Regions from separate parts of the Nocardioides sp. YIM B13467 genome, predicted to be linked through region 2. Evidence: riboswitches for the same ligand, from Rfam matches in the RefSeq annotation. Region 2 holds a riboswitch; the other holds the start of a gene.
What was found. A riboswitch is a leader RNA that binds a small molecule or an ion and turns the genes downstream of it on or off. The one in region 2 is predicted to bind cobalamin.
Positions count from the first base shown of each region.

Region 1 (7,809 bases), 330 kb from region 2:
CTTCCCTCTCTGCGAGGAGCTTGTCGTGCTGACGGCGGGCGAAGTAGCGGTCCAGGACGATCGCGCCGATGATCAGCGCACCGACGACGGCCTGCTGCCAGAAGTCAGGGATGCCCAGGACCGGGAGCGCCCGGTTGATGGTGGTGAGGAGGTACGCCCCCAGGGCTGCTCCGAGGACGGTGCCGCTGCCACCGAAGATGGCCACGCCACCCACGACCGCGGCGCCGACGGCCTCGAGCTCGATGCCCTGGCCGACACCGGAGCTGATGGTGCCGTAGCGGGAGACGTACAGGATCCCGGCGAGGCCGGCGAGCGCGCCCGAGGTGGCGAACGCCTGCAGGACCCGGCGCTTGTCACGCAGCCCGTAGAGAGTGGCGGCGTCGGGGTCGGAGCCGATCGCGTAGAACTCGCGGCCGACGCGGGTCGAGCGCATCAGGTAGATCGCGACCGCCAGCAGCGCGAAAGAGATCCAGGCGAGGTTGGGGATGAAGAGGAACGATCCGGTGCCGAAGTCGAGCAGTCCGGGCGGGATGTCGGAGGCGTTGATCCGGTCGCTGCCGGCCCACTCGAGCATGATCCCGCGGTAGACGTAGAGCGTGCCGAGGGTGATGACCAGCGCCGGCACTTTGGCGAAGGCGACCAGCGCCCCGTTGATCAGGCCGAGCACGGCGCCCGCGGCGACCGCGATCAGGACGACCAGGATCACCGGGAGCCCGGTGTCGAGGAAGAGCCGCCCGGCCAGGTAGGCCGTGAGCCCGAGGGTCGAGCCGACGCTGAGGTCGACGTTGCGGGTGACGATCACCATCGCCTGGCCGATCGCCAGGCACACGAGGATCGCGGGGGTCAGGGTGAGGTCGCGCCAACCATCCGTGCTGAACAGGAAGTTGGGGTTCACCGCCGTGGTCACCACGAGCAGCGCGATGAAGGCGACGGCGATGCCGGTCTCGCGCTGCTTCAGGAGCCAGGTCAGCCGGCTGGCTGCTCGGTGGCGTGGCTGCGGCGCGGCCGGGGCAGGCGCGTCGAGCGTGGTGGTCATGATGCCTCGCTGACGTTCAGGGTGGTGGAGTGGTGGGCCGTCGCCGCGCGCATGACGGCCTCGGGGGTCGCCTCCGCGCGGCTCAGCTCGGCCGTCTGGTGACCCTCGCTGAGGACGATCACGCGGTCGGCCATACCGAGCACCTCGGGGAGCTCGGAGGAGATCATCAAGATCCCGAGACCCTCCTGGGCGAGGGTCGAGAGCAGGCGGTGGACCTCGGACTTGGTGCCGACGTCGATGCCTCGGGTGGGCTCGTCGATGATCAGCACCTTGGGCCGCGTCGAGAGCCACTTGGCCAGGACGACCTTCTGCTGGTTGCCGCCCGAGAGCGTGCCGGCCAGGGTGTCGAGCGTCGCGGCCTTGACCTCGAGCCGGGCAGCCCAGTCGGCGGCCGAGCGGTTCTCGATGCCGGTGCTGATCAGCCCGGTGCGGGCGAGCCGGCCGCTCGTCGGGAGGGTGATGTTGCGCGAGATCGGCGCCTCCAGGACGAGACCGTGCTGGCGGCGGTCCTCGGGGACGAACGCCAGCCCCATCTCGATCGCTCGTCTCGGGTCACCCGGCGGGACCGGCCGGCCCTCGAGGGTGACCTCGCCGCTCTCGTAGGGGTCGACGCCGAAGATCGCCTGCGCGACCTCGCTGCGCCCGGCACCGACGAGGCCGGCCAGGCCGACGATCTCGCCCTCGCGGACGGTGAGACTGATGTCCTGGAACAGGCCGGTGCGGGTGAGGCCCTTGACCTCGAGCAGGGGCTTGCCGACGGTGGCCTCGAGCTTCGGGTAGAGGTCGGAGACCTCGCGACCGACGAGCCGCTGGACGATCTCGTCCTCGGTGACCGCCGAGATGGGGTCGGTGGAGATGTAGGCGCCGTCGCGCATCACCGTGATCGTGTCGCAGAGCGCGAACACCTCGTCGAAGCGGTGCGAGATGAAGACGACGGCGCAGCCCTGGTCGCGCAGCGTGCGCGCCACGCTCATCAGCCGCTCGACCTCGTTGCCCGACAGGGCGGCGGTCGGCTCGTCCATGATCAGGACCTTGGCGTCGAGCGAGAGCGCCTTGGCGATCTCGATCAGCTGCTGGTCGGCGATCGAGAGGCCCTCGGTCGGACGGTCGGGCTCGATCGGGACACCCAGCCTGGCGAAGAGCTCGACGACCTCGGTGCGCATCGCGGCGCGGTCGATCTTGCCCCAGCGGTTGGTCGGCTGGCGTCCCATGAAGATGTTCTCGGTGACGGAGAGGTCGGGGAAGAGGGTCGGCTCCTGGTAGATGACCGCGACCCCGGCCTGCTTGGCGTCGGCGGTGTTGCGGAAGTCGACCTGTTCCCCGGAGAGCAGGTAGTCGCCGGCGTCGCGGCGGTAGAGCCCGGCGACGATCTTGACCAGGGTCGACTTCCCGGCACCGTTCTCCCCCACGAGCGCGTGGATGGATCCGGCCTCGACCCGGAGGCTTCCGGACCGGAGGGCGCGTACGGGGCCGAACGACTTGGCCACGTCCCGCAGCTCCAGTGCGGCGGGTGTGTCCGGCATGGGCAGCTCCTCGAATTGAAAGGTTTCAAGCCTGGTTTACGCTAGTGATGGCAATCACATACGTCAACACTCTGAGGCCGCTAATTTGAGCGAGATCCGGACTTTGTCATCAGACCGCGTCGGCGCCCGCCCGCATCCGGGCGGGAATCCCGCCGCGTCAGACGGCGTTCAGGGCCCCATGCATGCACTCTGGGTATGGGCACATCCGCACGCGTCATCACTCAACGGACGGCTGCGCGAGGTCGGCGTGAACGCGCTCGGCGCGGCCGGCTGGAGCGTCGACGAGATCGACCTCTATCGAGAAGGTTTCAATCCACTTCTGGTGGAGCGGGGCGAGGCCGACGTACGCCGCCACCAGGACCGGCTGCGGGAGGCCGATCTGCTCGTCGTGCAGTTCCCGCTGTGGTGGTACTCGGTGCCGGCCATCCTCAAGGGCTGGATCGACCGGGTCTTCGAGTCGGGGTTCGCCTTCGACGTACCGGATCCGGAGACCGGCAAGCCGCTCAAGTACGGCAAGGGCGGCCTGGTCGGCAAGCGCGCGCTGACGATCGTCACCGCCGGTGACCGCGCCGCGACCCTCGGTCCGCGCGGGATCAGCGGCGACATCGAGGACGTCCTGTGGCCGTTGCTGCACGGCACGTTCTGGTACACCGGGATGGACCCGCTGCGCCCGCACCTGATCACCGATACAGACACCATCGACGCCCAGGTCATGGCGCGGATCGAGGCCGACCTGAGCGTACGCCTCGAGGGCGTGATGACGGAGCCGCGGATCGACTACCGGCCGATGGCCGAGGAGCACTACGACCACACGATCAGGCTCCACGACTCGGTCTCGCCCGGAGAGGACGGGCTGAGCGCCCATCGCGAGGGCTGAGGTCGTCCCCCACGCGGGCGGGGCCGCCTGCTACGGTCTTCTGGCCAGCCGCTCGGGACGTAGTCCCGGCACGGGAACCCGGTGAGAGCCCGGGACTGACGCGCAGCGGTGTGGGTGACGGACGGGACACTGTGCCACTGGGCCCTCGGGCCTGGGAAGGCGTCTCGCGCCGGTCGATCCCGAGTCCGAAGACCTGCTGGCCCTGCAGCAGACCGCTGCCGGTCAGGACGGGCGACGCGCACCAGCCCGCGACCCGCTCGAGGACCGACGTGCACCCCTCCCGCACCATCCGAACGTTCACCGCGAGCACCGTCCTGGTGCTCTGCTCCGCGCTGGCCGGCTGCGCCGCCGACCAGCCCTCCGGCACACAGCAGGCAGCCGCCGACACCGCAGGCTACCCGCTCACCCTGACCAACTGCGGGCGCGAGATCACCATCGAAGCACCGCCCGAGCGCGTCGTCTCGCTCAACCAGGGCTCCACCGAGATCCTGCTCTCGCTCGGTCTCGCCGACCGGATGGTCGGCACCGCGACCTGGACCGACCCGGTGCTCGACTCGCTGGCCGCGGACAACGAGCAGGTGCCCCGGCTGGCCGAGAACGCGCCCTCCTACGAGCGCGTCCTGGAGGCCGAGCCGGACTTCGTCACGGCCTCCTTCATCAGCACGCTGGGCGAGGGCGGGGTGACCACACCCGAGGACCTGGAGAAGCTCGGCGTCGGCTCCTACCTCTCCCCCGCCGAGTGCCTCAAGGACAACGAGGGCGATGACGACGGCACCCGCCACGACCCCCTCGAGATCGACACGATCTTCCAGGAGATCACCGACCTGGCGCGGATCTTCGGCGTCCCCGAGCAGGGAGAGGAGCTCGTGGCCGACCTGTCGAAGAGGCTGGCGACCGCCCGGACCGAGGCACCGACCGGTGAGGTGAGCGCGATGTACTGGTTCGCCAACTCCGAGTCGCCCTATCTGGCCGGCTGCTGCGGCGGCCCGGGGATCATCGGCCGCACCCTCGGCATCGAGAACGTCTTCGACGACACCACCGACGAGTGGCCGCAGATCAACTGGGAGACCGTCGCCGAGCGCAACCCCGATGTCATCGTCCTCGGTGACCTGACCCGCAAGAGCCAGACCGCCGAGACCGCGCGCGCCAAGATCGACTACCTGAAGAGCAACCCGGTCACCGCCCGGATGGAGGCGGTCCAGAAGGATCGCTTCGTGACGCTGTCCGGTGCCGAGCTCAACCCCTCGATCCGCACCGTCTACGCGGTCGAGAACGTCGCGGACCAGCTGGCCGACCTCGACCTCCGCTGATGTCCGTACGCCTCCCCCGCGCCGGCGTCCTGCTGGTGGCGCCGCTGGTGGTGCTGGCCTCGGTCGCCGGCGCCATCACCGTGGGGCCTTCCGACCTGAGCGTCGCCGACGTCTACGGCGTCGTCGCCGACCGGACCGGGCTCGGGCTCTCCGACCTCACCCTGCTCCAGCAGAGCATCGTGTGGGACCTGCGGCTGCCGCGTACGTTGCTGGCGGGGATCTGCGGGGCCGGACTGGCGATCTGCGGCGTGATCCTGCAGTCGCTGCTGCGCAACCCGCTCGCCGACCCGTTCGTGCTCGGCATCTCCTCGGGAGCCTCCACCGGGGCGGTCGCGGTCGTCGTGCTCGGCGTCGGGTCGGGCGCGATCGGTCTCTCCACCGGGGCGTTCGCGGGTGCGCTCGTCTCGTTCGCACTCGTGCTGCTGCTGGCCTCGCTCGCCGGCGGCACCACCGACCGGCTCGTACTGGCCGGCATCGCCGCGACCCAGCTCTTCTCGGCACTCACGTCCTTCATCGTGTTCACCTCGGCCGACGCCGAGCAGACACGTGGGGTGCTCTTCTGGCTGCTCGGGTCGCTCTCCTCGGCGAGCTGGACCGACGTACTCGTCTGTGGGGTGATCGTGCTCGGCGGGCTGCTCTGCTGCATCGCGGGCGCCGGGTGGCTGGACGCGTTCGCGTTCGGCAACGACGCGGCCGCCTCGCTCGGCATCGACGTCACGCGCATCCGGGCCGTGCTCCTCGTGCTCACGGCGCTGATGACGGCCGTCATCGTCTCCACGTCCGGGGCGATCGGCTTCGTCGGGCTGGTCCTGCCCCACCTAGCCCGTGCGCTGGTCGGGGTCGGGCACCGCCTGCTGCTCCCGACCACCGCGCTGCTCGGCGCGATCTTCCTGATCTGGGTCGACACCGCCGCCCGGACCGTGATCGATCCCGAGGAGCTTCCGGTCGGAGTGGCGACCGCGCTGATCGGGGTGCCGGCCTTCGCGCTGGTGCTGCTGAGGGCCCGCCGATGAGCGAGCCTCAGCGAGCGACCCGTCAGCCCTTCATCGGGCCGCGTCCGTATTCTGGCGCCTGCGCTACGGAGGCGGCCCGATGACCGCGCTCGAGGCCGGCCGGGTCCACTGGGCTCCCCGTGGCCGGCTCGTCATCGACGAGGTGTCCCTGCAGGTCGAGGACGGCACCACCGTCGGGCTGCTGGGTCCCAACGGTTCCGGGAAGTCCTCGCTGATCCGGATCCTGGCCGGTCTCCGGCCGCCGGACTCCGGCGACGTACTGCTCGGCGGCAGCCCGCTCGCCGGCATGTCCCGGCGCCGGCTGGCGCGCCGACTCGCGGTCGTCGAGCAGGAGCCGGCGACCAGCCAGGACCTCCGCGTACGCGACGTCGTCGCGCTCGGTCGGATCCCGCACCGCCCGGCCTGGGCCCCCGACAGCGCCCACGACCGCGCCGTCATCGAGGAGGCCGCCACCCACGCCGGCATCGCCGACCGACTCGACCAGCGCTTCTCGACCCTCTCGGGCGGCGAGCGGCAACGTACGCAGATCGCTCGGGCGCTCGCCCAGGAGCCCGAGATCCTGCTCCTGGACGAGCCGACGAACCATCTCGACGTACGTCACCAGCTGGCCCTGCTCTCGCTGGTCCGCCGGATGCCCACGACCTGCCTCGTCGCCCTGCACGACCTCAACCTCGCCGCCGCCTACTGCGACCAGGTCTTCGTGCTCTCCGAGGGCCGCGTCGTGGCCGGCGGACCGCCCGCGCAGGTCCTCACCGAGGCCCTCATCGCCGAGGTCTACGGCGTGCGGGCCCGGGTGCACCACGACGACGGCGTCGTCATCCGCTTCCTGGGCCCGTCCTGATGATGGCCTACGCGTCGGCCACCAACGACGAGGCGATCACGGCGGAGACGGAGGTACGCAGGGTCGCCTCCGTGGGCGGGCTGTCGCCGTACAGCAGATGCGCGGTCCCGACGAGCATGGGGGCGAGGCTGTTGACCTCGGCGGCCGGCGCGATTCGACCTCGGCGCTGCTCGGCGGCCAGATAGTCCGCGATCATCTCGACCGCGTCGGTCAGGATCGGTACGCCCGCGGGCCAGGTCTCACGCAACCGCGCTCGCAGCACGGCCCGAAAGGTGATCAGCGGGAGGATCGCCATCGCCACCGACCCGAAGACGCTGCTCAGGGCCGAGGCGATGTTGTCGACCACGTCGCCCGTCCCGGCGACACCGAGAAGCTGTTCCGCCTGCGGCGCCATTCGCGCACGCCTGTCGAGGACGAACTCGGCCAAGAAGTCGTCGAAGTCGTCGAAGTGGCGGTGCAGCACGCCCTTGGCGACCCCGGCCTCGGTGGTGACCGCGCGGCTGGTGAGTGCGCTCGGACCCTCTCTCAGCAGGACCCTCTCCGCGGCAACGAACAGCTGCGAGCGTACGTCCTGCAGCGCCACTCCTGTCGGCACCGGCCAGCCCCTCTCTCGGCGGTCTCAGAGACTCGATCCTATGCGAATGGGCATCCGCCCACTATGGTGGGCACATGCCCACTTCATCGCAGGACTCGCCCCGGCAAGCCCACCACGAACGTCAGGTCGCGGAGTCGTTCGGCTCCGACGTCGAGCGTTACGACCGCGCGCGCCCCACCTATCCCGACGAACTGATGGCCCGGATCCGGACCATGGCGCCCGGCCCCGACGTGCTCGACGTCGGCTGCGGCACCGGCATCCAGGCCAGACAGCTGGAGGCCGCAGGCGCCCGCGTCCTCGGCATCGAACCGGACAGGCGAATGGCCGCGTACGCCCGTGGTCGCGGCCTCGACGTGGAGGAGTCGCGCTTCGAGGACTGGGAGGCCGCAGGGCGCACGTTCGACGCCGTCATCACCGCCCAGGCCTGGCACTGGGTCGACCCGGTGGCAGGCGCCGCGAAGGTGAAGACCGCGCTGCGGCCCGGAGGGCTCTTCGCGGCGTTCTGGCACGTGTTCGACGCCCCCGAGCCGATCGGAGCCGCCCTGATCGAGGCCGTACGTGACGTCGTCCCCGACCTGCCGTTCGATCCTGCGGCCCTGATGCGGGCCGACAAG
Region 1 is NZ_JBHZPJ010000046.1:2,052,102-2,059,910, reverse strand. Features, by position in the region: gene ACFX43_RS16940 (ABC transporter permease) at 1-1,036, opposite strand, end outside; gene ACFX43_RS16935 (sugar ABC transporter ATP-binding protein) at 1,033-2,559, opposite strand; gene ACFX43_RS16930 (NAD(P)H-dependent oxidoreductase) at 2,738-3,436, shown strand; cobalamin riboswitch at 3,465-3,652, shown strand; gene ACFX43_RS16925 (ABC transporter substrate-binding protein) at 3,706-4,746, shown strand; gene ACFX43_RS16920 (FecCD family ABC transporter permease) at 4,746-5,759, shown strand; gene ACFX43_RS16915 (ABC transporter ATP-binding protein) at 5,839-6,600, shown strand; gene ACFX43_RS16910 (TetR/AcrR family transcriptional regulator) at 6,608-7,195, opposite strand; partial or broken gene ACFX43_RS16905 (class I SAM-dependent methyltransferase) at 7,270-7,680, shown strand.
Region 1: it holds a riboswitch for cobalamin, as region 2 does, so the genes downstream of both, ACFX43_RS16925 (ABC transporter substrate-binding protein) here and ACFX43_RS15395 (FecCD family ABC transporter permease) in region 2, are expected to answer to the same signal.

Region 2 (7,809 bases):
TGACGGGGTTTGCGTCGGAGACGCTGCATGCGTCGTACCTGCATGTGCATTGGGCCGGTCATCCGAAGCTGGCGGCGCGGTTTGCGACGGCGGTTCATGGTGCGTCGCCGCACTTTCCCGCCATGGCGGGGAAGGGCGGCGCGATGAGCGCCGGTTCGGCCGCAGAATCCCGCCATGGCGGGAAAATGCCCGCCACTACGGACGGCCCGCTGACGGATCCGCTGCGGCACCACGGGGACGTCGAGGTCGGGGATGGGCTGCTCGACTTCGCGGTGAACGTCTACCCCGGCGAGCGGCCGGAATGGCTGGACCAGGCGCTCCACGAGTCGCTGGCGTCGGCGGCCTACCCCGACGAGGAGCCGGCGCGGGCAGCGCTGGCCAAGCACCACGGCCGCGAACGTGCTGAGGTGCTCCCGACGGCGGGGGCGGCGGAGGCGTTCACGCTGGTCGCGCGGGCCAGGCCATGGCGGCGGCCGGTCGTCGTCCACCCCCAGTTCACCGAGCCCCACGCGGCGCTCGAGCAGGCCGGACACACCGTCACCGAGGTGCGCCTCCGTGCCGAGGACGGGTTCGCGCTCGACCAGGCGACGGTGCCCGAGGACGCGGACCTGGTCGTCGTCGGCAACCCGACCAACCCGACCGGTGCGCTCCATCCGGCCGAGGCCCTCCGCGCCCTCCTCCGGCCCGGCCGGCTGGTCGTGGTCGACGAGGCGTTCATGGACGCGGTTCCCGGCGAGCCCGAGACCCTCACCGCGGAGCGGACCGAGGGTCTGCTCGTGATTCGGAGCCTGACGAAGCACTGGTCGATCCCCGGCGTACGCGCCGGCTACGTCGTCGGCGACGCCGCCGCGATCAGCGACCTGGAGGCGGTACGTACCCCGTGGTCGGTCTCAGCCACGGCGGCCACCGCGATGCTCGCCTGCGCCACCGAGCGGGCGAGTGCCGAGGCCCGTGAGCGCGCTGAGCGGATCACCGCCTGGCGCGACCATCTCGAGACCGGCCTACGGGACCAGCAGATCGAGTACGTCCCCTCGGCCGCCTCCTTCGTCCTGGCCCGCCCGGGCGCCGGAGTCCGTGAGGCTCTGCGCGAGCAGGGCATCGCCGTACGCCGCGCCGACACCTTCCCCGGGCTCGGCCCGGACTGGGTGCGGATCGCGGTACGCCCCGAGGGCCCGACCGACCAGCTCCTGGCCGCGCTGCGCCAGACCCGGGCAGTCTCGTGAACCCGCGGGCGGTCGGGCTCCTGGCCGGCTTCGCGCTGGACCGCCTGCTCGGGGACCCGCGGCGATTCCACCCGGTCGCCGGTTTCGGGACGGTCGCGATGAAGGCGGAGCGCACTTGGTACGCGGACGACCGGGCCCGAGGCGTCCTCCACACAGCGACGCTGGTCGGCGGAGCGGTCGTCCTGGGCGCCGCCGCGGGGCGACTCGCTCAAGGCCGGATCGGGACGACCCTGGTGACCGCGGCCGCGACCTGGGCGGTCCTGGGCGGCCGCTCACTCGAGCGCGAGGCCCTGGCCGTCCACGAACATCTCGACCGCGCCGACCTCCCGGCGGCGCGACAGCGGCTGACCCACCTCGTCGGCCGCGACACCGAGAAGCTCGACGCCTCCGAGGTCTCCCGGGCTGTGGTCGAGAGCGTCGCCGAGAACACCTCCGACGCCGTGGTCGCACCGCTGGTGTGGGGAGCCGTCGCGGGCGTACCCGGCCTGCTCGGCTACCGTGCCGCCAACACCCTGGACGCGATGGTCGGCCACCACAACGACCGCTACGAGCGCTTCGGCTGGGCCAGTGCCCGCCTCGACGACGTGCTCAACCTGCCCGGCTCGCGCCTCTCCGGCCTGCTCACGCTGGCCGCCGCGCCGTCGCGGGCCGGGCAGGCGTGGGAGGCCTGGCGCCGCGACGCCGCGCGGCACCCGAGCCCGAACGCCGGCGTCGTCGAGGCGTCCTTCGCGGGCGCCCTCGACATCCGCCTCGGCGGCACGAACCGCTACTACGGCAACCGGATCGAGCACCGCGCGGTGATGGGTGACGGCCGCGATGCCGCCCCTGCCGACGTCGTCAGCGCCACCACGCTCGCCCGCAGGGTCGGTATCGGCGCCGCTCTGGTCGCGGCGGCGTACGCCGTCATCACTCAGCGTCCGTGACGGAAGGCCCGTGCCAGGACCGCGGGCGGTGCCTCAGTGATGCCCGGTCCGCCGGCGCGGGTCCACTGAGCCAGTGCGTCGGCCACCCTCGCCGTGCCGACCCGGGCGACCCAGACCGGCCGCGCCCCGCGCTGCCGCCCCTCGGGTGAGGGACCGACCACCACGACGTCGGCTCGCTCGCATGGGCCGAGGCAGTCGGCGACACGTACGGTCGCCGACTCCCCAGCAGCTGCGTTCAACGTCGTGAGCACGGCCGCGTGGTCCACCCCGGGCGACTTCCGCTCCGTCCCACAGCAGCACCCGCGGCAGACCGTCAGCGTCGGCCGCCCGGCCGGCTCGCTCATCCCTCGCAGGCCGCGCAGTCAGGGCCGTTCTCGATGGCACAGACCTCGGCATCGCTCCAGTCGTCCCAGGTCAGGTCGTCGATGGCGTCGGTGGCGGTCGGGGTCTCGTTCATGGTCATGCCTCTCGGTCGAAGGTGGTCAGTTCGAAGTGCGGGTCTGCTTGCTGGCCTGGATGCCGGCCCGCGAGCGCAGGTAGTACAGGCTCTTGATGTTCGGGTCGAGCAGGGCGAGCTTGTGGATCTTGCTGATGTACTGCGGGGTCGCGTCGGCCTGGAAGAACAGGTTGAGCGACTGGGCCTGGTCGATGTAGACCTGCCGGTCCGACGCGCGGGCGAGCAGGATCTCCTGGTCGATCTCGTAGCCGGTCTTGAAGACGTCCTTCTCGTGCTCGTCGAGCCAGTCGACGTGCTGGACCGAGCCGCCGTGGTCGACGATGTCGTCGATGTGTGCCTGGTCGTAGACCCCGCGCTCCTCCATGACCTCGACGAGGTTCTGGTTGGCCCGGGGCATCTCGCCGGCCGAGGTGGTCTGGTTCCAGACGCATGCGACGTACGGCTCGATGCCCTGGCTGGTGCCGCCGACGATCACCGCGGTGCTCATCGTCGGCGCGATGGCCATCAGGTGGGAGTTGCGCCGTCCGACGCACCACTCCGGGATGCCCGCGACCGAGCCCATCCACCGCGACGCGGCGTCGGCGTGCGACGAGATCCGCTCGAAGATGTCCTTGTTGAGCGCCGCCGCCTTGTCCGACTCGAACGGCACCCGCTGCTTCTGCAGGTAGTCGTGGTAGCCCATCACGCCCAGCCCGAGGCTGCGGGCCTTCTCGGTGTAGCGCACCGCCCGCTCCAGGCCGCGGATGGTGCGGGCCTTGCGCAGGAACGCCTCGGCGACCGCGTCGAGGAAGACGGTCGCGACGTACGCCGTGTCCTGGTCCTTCCACTCGTCGTAGGTCGAGAGGTTCAGCGAGGAGAGCACACAGGTGTAGGAGTGGTCCTCGTCGCTGAACAGGGTGATCTCCGAGCACAGGTTGGAGGCCTTGTTGGCCAGCCCGTTGGCGCGGTAGGACTCGGTCTGCGCCGCGTTGACGGTGTCGACCTTCCAGATGTAGCCCTTGCCCAGCACCACCCGGATCTTCAGCACTCGCTGGTAGCGCTCGAGCGCGTCGCGATCCCCGGCGAGCATCCGGTCGATGAACGCCTGGCTGAAGATCCAGCCGACGTTCTTGTTGGCGGGCTCGCGGAAGATCAGATCGGCGAGCTCGTAGAAGTCCGGGTGGTCCACCGGCAGGTAGCCCGCCCAGGAGCCGCGGCGGGTGGCGCCCTGGCTGATCTGGTTGGTCATCTCCACGAAGTTGCAGAAGACCGGGACCACGCCGTTGGCCTTGCCGTTGTCGCTGAACTTCGCGCCGCGGGGCCGGACGTCACCGAGGTACGCCGAGGTCCCGAACCCGTTCTGGGAGAGGATCGCCGCCTCCTTGAGGGTCTCGTAGAAGCCCCAGACCGAGTCCTCGACGTAGGACCCCTCGCACGAGACGGGCAGACCCCGGTCGGTGCCGAGGTTGGACAGCACCGGTGTCGACGGGGAGAGCCACCCGTTCCAGATCGCCTCGAAGAACCGCTCCGTCCAGGAGACGCCGTCCTCGCGGGGGTACATCTCGTCGGCGAGGTCGCCGGCGGTGCTGGCGATGGTCTCGTAGCGCTCCCGGACGCTCTGGTCGGCGACGGTGTACTTGGCCTTGAACATGGCGTAGCCCGCCGTGGTCATGAAGGCGGGCACGATGCCTTCGGCCTGCAGTGCCTTGCGCTCGGCGGAGAGCGCCTCCCAGTTGCTGTTGCTGCCCATTAGAAGCTGAACTCCGTCTCGCCGATGTTGCGGTTGTATTCGTTGCCGGTGACCTGGAAGAAGTCGTGGAACTGGGTGCCGTTGATGCCGTTGTAGAACCATTCGGCGATCGGGTTGGCCCCGACGTTGAACAGCGGCTCCATCCGCATGTTCTCCAGGGTCATGTCGATGCGGGACCTCACGAAGGTCTCCAAGTCGGCCTGGTCGATGCCGGCGATCGGCCCGTGGTCGAAGAGCATCTCCACGATCCGGGCCTCGTGGGCGTAGAGGTGCTCGGCGACGCCGCGAACCCTCGCGAAGAGGTCGTCGCGCTCGGCCTCGAACTTGTCGGCCGGGACGGTGGCGGCGTACTCGTCGAGAGTGGTGTTGAACAGCCAGGCGCCTCCGGTGGCGTGCAGGTTCTCGTCGCGGGCGGAGAAGTTGATGCCGCTGATCACGTTCTGCAGCAGGTTCTTCCCGCCGGACTGGAAGTGCTTGAGGAAGGCGAAGTTGGAGTAGAGGACGCAGTTCTCCATCAGGGTGAAGACGCTCAGCGCGTAGAGCAGGTCCTCGTCGGCGATCGCGTCCCACACGAACTGGATCCGCTCGGCCAGCACCGGGTCGTTCTTGTAGGAGTCGTAGAACTCCTCGGTGTCGATCATCAGCACCTTGTTGAGCTTCGCGTAGAACGGCGCGTGCATGTTCAGCTCGGCGAACGAGAAGGCGTTGGCCATCATCTGGACCTCCGGACGCGGGAACGCGTGGAAGATCCGGTCGCCCCACACCTCGCCGCCGAGGATCAGCTCGTAGATGGTGAACAGCTTCAGCGTCGTCTTGACCGCGGCCTGCTCGGCGTCGGTCATGTTGACCAGGAAGTCCTGCTTGTCGTTCTCGACCGGGATCTCCTCGGCGGTCCAGAAGATGCTCCGCTGCTTCTTGGCCAGGTCCTCGGCCATCGGATAGTCGAAGACGTACGCCGACTTCTCGGTGCGGATCGGTAGACCCTCGGTGTCGATCAAGCCCCATGCCCCCTTGCTCACGCGGGCCCCGCGGCCCGCTGGATGTCTCGTGCATCCGTGCCGGGGCAGGGAGGACGGCGGCGGCGCGCCGGGCGGACCCGGTCACGTGGTGCTCGCTCGATCCCCTGACCTTCCCTCGAGGTCGCGGACCCCACCATGAGGTGGGCACTGGCAGGTCTTCGGACTCGTGGGCGTCTCGTGCTCGGTCCTAGTGGCCGTCGCTTCCCAGGAGCCGGCTTGCTCCCAGTGCTTCGTGACGGCGGTCGTTCCCACTCACCGCTGCGGGGCAGTCCCGGACTCACACCGGGTTCCCTCTTGCCTCTCCCGCCCCGTCGCCGAGGTGGGAGAACCAGCTGCGAGGACCACTATATGCGGGAATTACACCAATGCAACTTCCTAGATCTTGTGTTCCGCCGTGTCGCCGGAAACTTCCCCGACGCCGTACCTGCGGCCCGTGCTAGCCTCTGCGCCGAGTCGAACGCATCCTGATGGATGCCAGGGAACTCCGGTGTGAATCCGGGACTGGCGCGCAGCGGTGAGGGCGACGGTGACGCTAGGCAGCCACTGGGGACCGGGTCCCTGGGAAGGCGGCGTCACCGGGTGAACCCGAGTCCGAAAACCTGTCGGCTCAGATGTACGTCACGGCCCTCGCGACCAGGGTCCCGAGGACCTGAGAGGCCGACCGCCGTGGAAACGCCGTCCCGCGAGACCCTGAGCCCGCGCCGTGGCCGTGACCGGAGACGACGAGTCCCGTTCGTGCCGCTGGTGGCTGGGCTGCTGCTCGCCTCGGCGCTCAGCGCCGTCGCGTCCCTGGCCTTCGGGTCCGAGCGGATACCGATCGGTGAGGTCATCGCGGCGGTCGGCGACCGGCTCCAGGGCGACGCCCCGGGGAAGTGGGACGTGATCGTGTGGGAGCTGCGCGTCCCCAGGGCGCTGATGGCGCTCGCCGTAGGCGCCGGCCTGGCCGTCGCCGGTGCGGGCATGCAGACCCTGGTCCGTAACCCGCTCGCCGACCCGTTCCTCCTCGGGATCAGCTCGGGCGCCTCGGTGGGAGCGACGGCGGCGATCACCACCGGGGCGCTGGGCGGCCTCGGCATCTATGCGGTCTCCGGCGGCGCGCTGCTGGGGGCGGTCGGCTCGGCCATGCTGGTGTGGCTGGTGGCCACCGCGCAGGGCGGGTTGACTCCGATCCGGTTGGTGCTCTCGGGTGTCGTGCTCTCCTCGGGGCTCTCCGCGATCGCCTCGTTCCTGGTCTTCATGAGCGATGATCCGCGCGCGGCGGACTCGGTGATGTTCTGGATGCTCGGCAGTGTCGGTGGCGCCAGCTGGGAGAAGCTGTGGCTGCCCGCGGTCCTCAGTCTCGTCCTGGGCCTCGGAATGCTGGCGCTCCACCGTTGGCTGGACGCGCTGGCCGCCGGCCCCGAGACCGCCGCGGCGCTCGGCGTCGACGTCGCGGCGCTGCGTACGACTCTGTTCGTCGCGCTGGCCGTGCTGGTCGGGGTCCTGGTCGCGGTCAGCGGTGGGATCGGGTTCGTCGGGCTGATCGTGCCGCACGCGGCCCGGCTGCTCGTGGGCGCCCAGCACCGGGTGGTGCTCCCGGTCGCGGCCCTGGGGGGCGGGCTGTTCCTGCTGTGGGTCGACGTGCTCGCCCGGGTGGTGGCCCGCCCCCAGGAGATCCCGCTCGGGGTGGTCACCGGCGTCGTCGGCGCGCCGCTCTTCCTGCTGCTGCTCGGCCGCGGTCAGTACCGGTTCGGCGGTGACAGATGAGCGGGTCGCCGGCCGCGCTGCGGCTGCGCGGGGTCGCCGCCCGGCTGGGCGAGCGCGAGGTGCTCCGCGATGTCGATCTGGACGTGCCGGTGGGCACCCGCCTCGGCATCGTCGGCGTCAACGGCGTGGGCAAGTCGACCCTGCTGCGCATCCTCGCCGGGGTGCTGCGGCCCAGCGCCGGGCGGGCCCATCTCGCCGACGAGACCGGCCGGCTCTACGAGACCGCCCGGCTCGGCTCGCGTGAACGCGCCCGCCGGATGGCGTACGTCCCCCAGGAGGAGGTCGTCTCTGCCGAGCTGCTCGTCGGTGAGATGGTGGCGCTGGGCCGGGTGCCCCGCACCCGGCCCTGGTCCCGAGGCGGTCGGCAGGAGCGCGAGATCGTCCGGGCGGCTCTCGATGCCGTCGGCCTCGCTGACCGCATCGACGACCCGTGCGACCGGCTCTCCGGCGGCGAGCGGCGCCGGGCGGTGATGGCCCGCGGCCTCGCCCAGGAGTGCCCGGTGATGCTCCTGGACGAGCCCACCAACCATCTCGACGTCGCCTGGCAGCTGCGGCTGCTTGAAAGTGTCGCCGACCGGGCCGAGACCCTGGTCGCGACCATCCACGACCTCGATCTGGCGCTTCGCTCCTTCGACCGGCTGGCGGTCCTCGGTCGGCCGCAGGGCAGCGAGCCCGCCGGCGATCCACAGAGTGGCCCGGCGACGGTCGTGGC
Region 2 is NZ_JBHZPJ010000046.1:1,720,594-1,728,402, reverse strand. Features, by position in the region: gene ACFX43_RS15420 (cobyrinate a,c-diamide synthase) at 1-1,223, shown strand, start outside; gene ACFX43_RS15415 (cobalamin biosynthesis protein) at 1,220-2,146, shown strand; gene ACFX43_RS15410 ((2Fe-2S) ferredoxin domain-containing protein) at 2,134-2,490, opposite strand; gene ACFX43_RS15405 (ribonucleotide reductase N-terminal alpha domain-containing protein) at 2,629-4,332, opposite strand; gene ACFX43_RS15400 (ribonucleotide-diphosphate reductase subunit beta) at 4,332-5,351, opposite strand; cobalamin riboswitch at 5,483-5,699, opposite strand; cobalamin riboswitch at 5,789-5,973, shown strand; gene ACFX43_RS15395 (FecCD family ABC transporter permease) at 6,087-7,097, shown strand; gene ACFX43_RS15390 (ABC transporter ATP-binding protein) at 7,094-7,809, shown strand, end outside.